Regions from separate parts of the Arthrobacter sp. GmRoot5-12 genome, predicted to be linked through region 1. Evidence: riboswitches for the same ligand, from Rfam matches in the RefSeq annotation. Region 1 holds a riboswitch; the other holds the start of a gene.

Region 1 (4,206 bases):
GGATCGTCTTGGAAGCTGCTGCCAGCGCGTCGATCTGCTCCTGCCGGACCTTTGACGGGCCGGCTCCGAACCGCCCGTCCTGGGGCAGGAGGTCGGCGGGGATCGTGATGCTGGTGTCGCTCACAGGTGCTCCAATTCGGCGGGGACAAAAGTTTGGTCCGGAAGGGCGGGCGGTCGGTGGCCGGCAGCGCCGGTGGCTGCGCTGCGGGCCATTCCCATTCTGCCTGAACCGCCGCCGGGGGCGGGAGCCAGGCCCGTCATAGTCCGGACAGTGAGACGTGCCGTCCCCGCGCAGCCCCTCGGGGCGCGGCTATTCGGACAAAGTCAAAATAGGCTAAGCTTTCCCCCGGACTACTTTGCGCGAAGAGGCGATACGGTGGGACAACGCAAGGTACTGCGCTCGAGGAGCTGAGCTGGATGACGGATCTGATCGACACTACGGAGATGTACCTCAGGACCATTCTGGAGCTTGAGGAAGAAAACATCGTTGCCCTTCGGGCCCGTATCGCCGAGCGTCTGCGCCACTCCGGTCCCACCGTTTCCCAGACCATCGGCCGCATGGAGCGGGACGGGCTGGTGGTCGTATCCGGCGACCGGCACCTGGAACTCACGGACACGGGCCGCAAGCGCGCCACGGAGGTCATGCGGAAGCACCGGCTGGCCGAACGCCTGCTGGCAGACGTCATTGGCCTGGACTGGGCCTACGTCCACGACGAAGCCTGCCGCTGGGAACATGTCATGAGCGAGCGCGTTGAGCGCCGCATCTACGAGATGCTGGACCACCCCACCGAGTCGCCGTACGGCAACCCCATCCCTGGCCTTGCGGCGCTGGGCGGCCAGGCGGGGCCCGGCTTTGCCGACGGCGCCATCAGCCTGGTGGAAGCGATGAAGAATTACGGGCCCGCCTCCGGAGTGACCATCAGCCGCCTGGCGGAGCCGATCCAGGTGGAACCGGAACTGCTGGCGCAGCTGGACGAGGGCGGTATCCGGCCGGGTGCCGCCGTGGCGCTGGAACGCGTGGGCGAATACATCTCCGTGCGGGTCCCTGGAATCGAAGGCGCATTGGAGCTGCCGCCCGAGGTTGCCGCCCACGTCTTTGTGGCCATCAGCCAGCCCTGATCGGGGCGCCCATACCCCACAGAGGGGCAACCACGCAAAGGTAACGGAATTGTTACCTAGGGTCTTAAGCCCCTATAGTGGAACCAAGCGTTGATACATAAGCGTTACCTGATCCGGAGCCGAGCTCTGCCAGCGGGCCAGGTGCACGAGTCGTTACTGGCAGAGGCGGGGGAACCACAAGCGGCAGCGGGGGACTGCCTTGGGGTGAAGTCCGTCAGCAGCAAGCCTCTCCAGTGAAGGATTCTTCCGGGAATACCCCCTGTGCAGAAGCTTGCCTAAGGCGGACCGGGTCTTTGATCTCTCTGACCCGAATCCGACAGCTAACTCCGCAGGCTTCTTCCAGAGAGGAACCCTTCTTGACCATGCAGACCTCCCGGGGCCGCCGCCGCGCGGCCGGCCCCCCTTCGGCACCCCGGGTTGCCGAAGTTGTCGCAGCGGAGCGCCCCCGCGACCTGCATCGTGACGCGCGCCGCCGCCGGGGTCCCTTCCGGCAGATGACGGAGTTTGCCGCCGCCAGCGGTATTGGCCAAAAAGCCGGCATTGCCCTTGCCGCCACAGGCCTGGTGCTGACGGTCACGGTGCCCGCCACGAGTCCCGTCATGGCCACGGATGCCGCCGGCAGTGCCCCCATGGCCGCGTCCGCCGTCAGCCCCCAGCCCCAGATCTCGGCCGATGTCGGAGCACAGATCGACTTCAGCCGGTCGGCCGTGGTGACCCAGGCCGACCCGGACGGGAAGCTGAAGCAACTCCTGAGCGCCCAGTCCGCCGGCTCCGTCACGCGTGCCGCTTCGGCCGGCACCCTGGCTGCACCCCTCGCCTCCCTCACCACCGCTTCCCCCTTCGGCTACCGGGTCAGTCCGATCACCGGAGGCTCCGGAGACTTCCACCGGGGCCAGGACTTCGTGGCGCAGTGCGGGACCTCGGTCCTGGCCGCCGCGACAGGTACCGTGACCTTTGCCGGCTGGCACCAGTTCGGTGGCGGAAACCGCGTGGTCATTGACCACGGCAACGGGCTGGAGACCACCTACAACCATCTCTCGTCCTTCAACGTCAAGGTGGGCCAGACCGTCTCCCGCGGGGACGTGGTGGCACTGAGCGGTACCACGGGCGCATCCACTGGCTGCCACCTCCACTTCGAGGTGCAGGTCAATGGCGAAGTTGTCGATCCCATGGGCTGGCTGTAGCCAAATGGTTGCCCGCTCTCACATGTCCGCGACGCGCCGTGACCTGAATGTGACATTGAAGCAAAACTGCTGTACCGTCTAACTCGCGTCAACTTTTCCGAAGTTGACGCTCTTGAGTGGATTGCCTAACTCTGCCACCGCTCAAGGTCCGTTCGCATTTCATCGTCTGGCAGGGGCGGGGGAACCAATTTTGGCCTTCATGTTCAGAAGGCCTTGGGGTTAAGTCACAAGCTTCCCAGGAAGCAGCGTGGCCGGGTGACTCCCATCCGAATCCGACAGCTCACCTCGCAGGCATTGGGAGAGGCTACCTTCGTGTCTTCACGCCATCATTCTGCGCGCCACCGTGCGCAAACGGTTCGCACCAACCCCCTGGACGCCATGTCCAAGGCCGTCAGTGCAAATGCCGGGACCGTAGGCCGCCAGGCTGCCGTTGTGGCAGCGGCTTCCGGCCTCATCCTGAGCATGGGCCTGCCCGCCACGGCAGCTGACACCACGGCCGGTGTCTCTGCCTCCACCGAGTCCGGCTCGTCCCAGGCAGCCCTCGCTGTCACGGCCGCACCCACGGCCACGGTGTCCTTCGAGCGTCCGGTCGTCAAGACCACCGCTGCTCCGAAGGTGGAAGCGGTGCGTACCCAGTCCACGGCCTCGGCGAACCGCGCCACCACTGCAGGCCAGGAGGCGTCTCCGGCCGCCAAGACGGCGGAGACCGTATCCGCTGCGGCAACCTCGGGCATCGCTGCCATCGCCTACACCGGCATCGGCCACTCCTACGTGTGGGGCGGCACCAGCCCGGTCACCGGCTGGGACTGCTCCGGGTTCGTGCAGTGGGTTTACGCCCAGGCCGGAATCAGCATCCCCCGCACCAATGCGTGGAGCATCATGACTCCCACCTCCACCCCGCAGCCGGGTGACCTGGTTGTCCAGAACGGTGGCGCGCACGTCGGCATCTACGTCGGCAACGGCATGATGATCAGCGCACTCAACCCCTCCCAGGGCACGCTGCTCCACTCGCCTGCAGCCACTGGCACCTCCTCGTACTACCACTACGGCAACTAGTTCTTGGGCTTAACGCTCCAAGGGCTATTTCTTTGCCCAAGGCTTTTTCGCTAGAAACCACATCCCCGTTCGGGACGCGCCGACGTACCCCCAAGATGCCGGCGCGTCCAACAACCTTCGCCTGCCTACAAGCGGTTTGAGGGAAAAACGAAAGAGAGAACTGATGACGACTCGTGCCACCGCACGGCATCGCGCCGAGGTCACCAAAACCAACTCGATCGCTGTTATTGCAAAGGCCGTCAGCGACAACGCAGGCGGCATGGGCCGCCAGGCTGCGGTTATCGCTGCCGCTTCCGGCCTGGTCCTGACCAGCGGCATCGCGGCCAACGCTGCCGACGCCAACGTCAAGCGTGATTCCGCTCCGGCGTCCGCACTGGAAGTTGAATCCGCAATCGACGCCCCGATTTCCGCGGCTTCCACCATCGCCATCAGCTACGAGAAGCCCGCTGTCACCACCACGCCGGCTCCCGTCGCCGAGCCTGAGCCCCAGGTCGAGGTGCAGGAAGCTGCTCCTGCCGCCGAGCCCGTTGCGGCTCCCAAGGTCACCGCCAAGGTTGCCACCGCTGCTGCTCCGGCCGCTCCCGCTGCCCAGGCTTCCGCCAGCGGCAAGGGCGCTGCAATCCTCTCGGCCGCCTACGCCCAGCTCGGCGTTATGCAGGACTGCACCATGCTGGTCACCAACTCGCTGGCCGCCGTCGGCATCCACTTCCATGACTGGCCCGCCGGCTACCTGTCCCTGGGCCGCACCGTGAGTGCAGCCGAAGCGCAGCCGGGCGACCTGATCTACTACGCTGACGGCGGCGCGGGCATGGCCCACATTGCTGTCTACGCCGGAAACGGCATGGCA
Region 2 (4,206 bases), 2.9 Mb from region 1:
GCGTCCGGTAGCTGGTCAGCCAGTCGCTCCCGGCGCTGGCATACTTGCCGGGCGGCAGTGCCTGGGCAATTCCGTAGGCCCCGGACCACGCGTTGGTGGCGGTGGTCAGCCAGTTGGATTCCTTGGTCCACAACTGGGCCAGGCACAGGAACTGGTCCTGGCCCCAGCCGAAAGCGGCAAGGCGTCCGGACGCGTAGCTTTTCGCCCCTGCCGGATCGTTGACCGCTCCACCGGGAATGGAAGGCACGACGACGGCGGGCGGGCTGGGCAGGGCCGGCTCGGCTGGCGGCGCCTCCGGAACGGAAGGGACAGGGTTGGCCGGCGGAGGGTTGGCCGGGACAGGATTGGCAGGGGCTGGATTCACCGGGACAGGATTGCCGCCCACGGCGGCTGGGGCGGCTGGTGCGGGCGGCCTGGGCTGCTGGGCGGCCGCCGCGGCGGCCCTGGCGGCCGCTTCGGCCTGGCGGCGGGCCTGCTCCTCCGCTGCGGCGCGCTTGGCCGCCTGGGCCGCCTCGTAGGCAGCCAGCGCAGCCTGGCCTTGGCGGTACTCCCCCTCAAGCGCCGCCGTCGTCCCTTTCAGGGCGGCAAGCTGGGCCGTTAGCTCGCCGCCGTGCCGCTGCTCCTCGGCCACCTGCCGTGCCAGTGCGTCCCTGGCGGAACTGGCTGCCCCGGCTTTTGCCTTTGCCTCCCCGGACAGGCGCTCCCGTTCGCTCCTGGCAACCTTTTCCTGTTCCACCAGGGCAGCGGATACCTTTCCGGCCGCCGCCGCCTTGACCACCAACGCGGCCGTCTTGTCCCCCACGAGCTTGACGAGGTTGAGGCCCTGGACGCTGTTGGTCCCCAGGGCGTCCAGCGCCACGAAGAACCCGGCGTTGGTCCCGCCTGTCTTGTACGACTGCACGGCCAGGGCGCCGAGGTCCTTCCGGTACCGGGCCACTTCGTCGTTTGCGCGGGCGGCCCGTGCGGACAGGGTTTCCAGGCGTGATGTGGCGGACTGGAGCTCTGCATCCGCGGCAGCGTATTCGGCGGCCGACCGTACGGCTGCGTCCCCGGCTGCCTCCGACTGCGCCTGCAGGCCGGTCAAGAGCCCGTCGATGGTGGCAATTTCTGCAGCTTTTGCCGCTTCGGACGACTGCGCCTGCTGCACATCCGACCAGGAGGGATATCCGCCGGGCGGCGGCTCCTCCGCTGCGGCCGGCAGCACGGTGGCGGCGGCCAGGGCGATGGCCAGCACGCCACCGAGGAGCGGGATCCCTCGGCTGGTCACGAACAGGGGCATAGTCCCGAAGCTTACCGTCCGGCGCGGCCCCCGAGGGCGCGTCCGTGGCCACATTGTTACCGTTTGCAGCGATAAAGACCCTGCCTGCATCGGTCGAGGTCACCGCCCGAAATGCGAAGTACATCAAGACGTTTGCGCAATTGAGAGGGGAGCCTCGTATGTTATCCAAATGTGACAATCGGGGGCAGCGCGGGTTATGGTCGTTTGGTGTCCCTCTCAGACGGGACATTCCCGTCAGCATGCCGAGCCCTGCCGCTGATCATGGGATTCAACCGCTTTCCGTTTGGCAGGGACGGGGGAACCAAGTTTCTACGGCCACATGTGGCCTTGGGGTTAAGTCGTTAGCGCCTCCGCCCGCGGAGCCAGCTACCGGCCGGGTATCTCCAGCCCGAACCCGACAGCTCACCCCGCAGGCATGGGAGAGGCGATCAACTGTGTCAAAAATTTCCACCACTGCCCGTCACCGCGCGACTCCGGCCCGCTCCATTGTGCTCGAGGGCCTCGCCGTAACCGCCAAGTCCCAGGCCCGTTCGCTGGGCCGTCCGGCGCTTGCCGTTGCTGCAGCGTCCGGTATTGCCTTTGGCGTCGGAGCCCCGGCCCATGCAGGTGTCACCGGCCCGGACACCACTGAGAACACCAGCGTCCAGGCATACTCCGCACCTGCCCCGGCAGCAGCACCCGCCGCAGCAGCAGGAACCGTCCACACGGTGGTGTCCGGCGACACCATCGGGGCCATCGCGGCCGCCCATGGCGTCAGCCTCAACGACGTCCTTGCCGCCAACGGACTGGGACTGTCCTCCATCATCTACCCCGGTGACCAGATCCAGATCCCCGGCGCTGGCCACACCGCAGCCCCGGCGCCGGCAGCAGCTCCCGTCCAGACGGCAGCCGCAACCGCACCGGCAAACACCGGCATGAACATGTCCTACGCCTCAGCCGCCCCGGCGGCGTCCACCGGCACCGGGACCGGCGCTGCCATCCTGGCATCCGCTTACAGCCAGGTCGGCGTGAACCAGGACTGCACCGCAATGGTTGAGAAGGCCCTGCGCTCCGTCGGCAAGTCCGTCGGCGACCTGGCCCCCACGCAGTTCTTCCAGTACGGAACCGTTGTCGGCGCTCCCGCCCCCGGCGACCTGATCATCACCTCCGGCCACGTGGGCGTGTACGCCGGCAACGGCCAGGTTGTGAGCGGCGGCGTCAACGGCTACAGCACCGAGGTCCACTCCATCAGCTGGCTCGGCGGCTACTCCGCAGTCCGCGTAGCCTAGCCTTCGCAACGCTTTGGCAGCAGCAGGCTGGTACTAAACAGCAAAGCTGTTCTTAGACAGGAGGGCGGCAGCCGGGTATTCCCGGCTGCCGCCCTCCTGTCATTTCCGCACCGTACCGCTGAACAGTCACGTCCCGCAGAAGGTCATGTAGGTGCCGAAATCCTCAGGGGCACCTTCGGCGTAGCGTTCCAGGCCCGGCCGCTCGGCGAAGGGGCTGCCGACGGCCTCGAGCAACTGCTGCAGGGGAGCCAGGTTTCCGTCAGTGGCGGCGGACAGCGCCTCTTCCACGAGGTGGTTCCGCGGAATATAGGCAGGGTTCACGCTGTCCATCAGTTCCGCGTCGGGCCCCAGGGCCTGCCACCGCTCCGCCCAGGCGTCGAACGCTTCAAGGTCCAGGACCATGCCGCGCACGGGACGGAGGTCCCCCCGCGCGGCCTTGCCCAGGTTCCGGAAGAACAAGGTGTAGTCCACCGGCCCGTCCTTCAGGATGGCAATGGCACCGTCCACCAGGGCGGAGGCGGCGTCGCTGTCCGCATCCCCCGACAGGCCCAGCTTGGCCTTCATGCCGCCGGACCACGCCTGGCTGTACTGTCCGCGGAATCCGCCAAGTACCTCCACCGCGGGGGCAACCGCCTTTTCCTGGTCCCCGTCGATCAGCGGCAGCATTGCCTCCGCCAGCCGTGCAAGGTTCCATTCGGCCAGCACCGGCTGGTTGGCGTAGGCGTAGCGTCCGCTGACGTCGATGGAACTGTAGACAGCGGCGGGATTGAACACATCCATGAACGCGCACGGGCCGTAGTCGATGGTTTCCCCTGAGATGGTCATATTGTCCGTATTCATGACCCCGTGCACGAACCCCACCAGCATCCACCGGGCCACCAGGTCCGCCTGGGCGGAGACCACCGAGGCGAACAACTCCAGGTAGGGGTTTGGGGCGCCGGCAGCGTGCGGGTAGTGCCTGCCGATGGCGAAATCCGCCAGCCGCTTCAGCAGCTCGAAGTTTTCCGTGGCCCGCGCGTACTGGAAGCTGCCGACGCGCAGGTGGCTGCCGGCAACCCGCGCCAGGACCGCACCGGGCAGCATGCCGTCACGCCTGACCTGCCGGCCAGTTGCCACGACGGCGAGCGAGCGGGTGGTGGGAATGTGCAGGGCATGCATGGCTTCACTTACCACGTACTCACGGAGCATGGGCCCGACGACGGCACGTCCGTCCCCGGCGCGGGCAAACGGCGTGCGCCCCGAGCCTTTGAGATGGAGGTCCAGGAGGCGGCCGCCTTTGTCCGTGACCTCACCAAGCAGCAGGGCGCGTCCGTCGCCAAGCAGCGGAGAGTAGCCGCCGAACTGGTGGCCCGCGTAGGCCTGCGCCACCGGGGTGGCGCCCGCCGGAACGTGGTTGCCCACCAGGAGCCGCACCCCTTCGGGACTGCGAAGGTACCCTGGGTCCAGGCCCAGGTCGCGTGCGAGCCTGTCGTTCAGGACCAGGAGCTCGGGGCTGGGGGCTTCCTCGGCCTGCCAGGGAACGGCGAGTTCCGACAGTTCCCGGGCGAAACGGCCGTCAAAAGTGACCGTGGATTCAGCTGCTGCCGTCATGGCTTAACCCTATCGCCGTAGTTCCGCCCGCTGCTTCCCGTGCTGGTTGCCGGCGGCGGGGAACGGCAA

The links. A riboswitch is a leader RNA that binds a small molecule or an ion and turns the genes downstream of it on or off. The one in region 1 is predicted to bind cyclic di-AMP.
Region 2: it holds a riboswitch for cyclic di-AMP, as region 1 does, so the genes downstream of both, AC6JAM_RS18220 (C40 family peptidase) here and AC6JAM_RS04640 (C40 family peptidase) in region 1, are expected to answer to the same signal.

What each region holds. Positions count from the first base shown of each region.
Region 1 is NZ_AP046056.1:1,036,744-1,040,949, reverse strand. It holds gene serC (phosphoserine transaminase) at 1-124, opposite strand, end outside; gene AC6JAM_RS04650 (iron-dependent transcriptional repressor DtxR) at 418-1,119, shown strand; cyclic di-AMP (ydaO/yuaA leader) riboswitch at 1,245-1,469, shown strand; gene AC6JAM_RS04645 (M23 family metallopeptidase) at 1,482-2,303, shown strand; cyclic di-AMP (ydaO/yuaA leader) riboswitch at 2,432-2,611, shown strand; gene AC6JAM_RS04640 (C40 family peptidase) at 2,682-3,359, shown strand; gene AC6JAM_RS04635 (NlpC/P60 family protein) at 3,523-4,206, shown strand, end outside.
Region 2 is NZ_AP046056.1:3,916,963-3,921,168, reverse strand. It holds gene AC6JAM_RS18225 (coiled-coil domain-containing protein) at 1-1,279, opposite strand, end outside; cyclic di-AMP (ydaO/yuaA leader) riboswitch at 1,540-1,710, shown strand; gene AC6JAM_RS18220 (C40 family peptidase) at 1,714-2,547, shown strand; gene AC6JAM_RS18215 (protein adenylyltransferase SelO) at 2,674-4,137, opposite strand; gene AC6JAM_RS18210 (ribonuclease Z) at 4,121-4,206, opposite strand, start outside.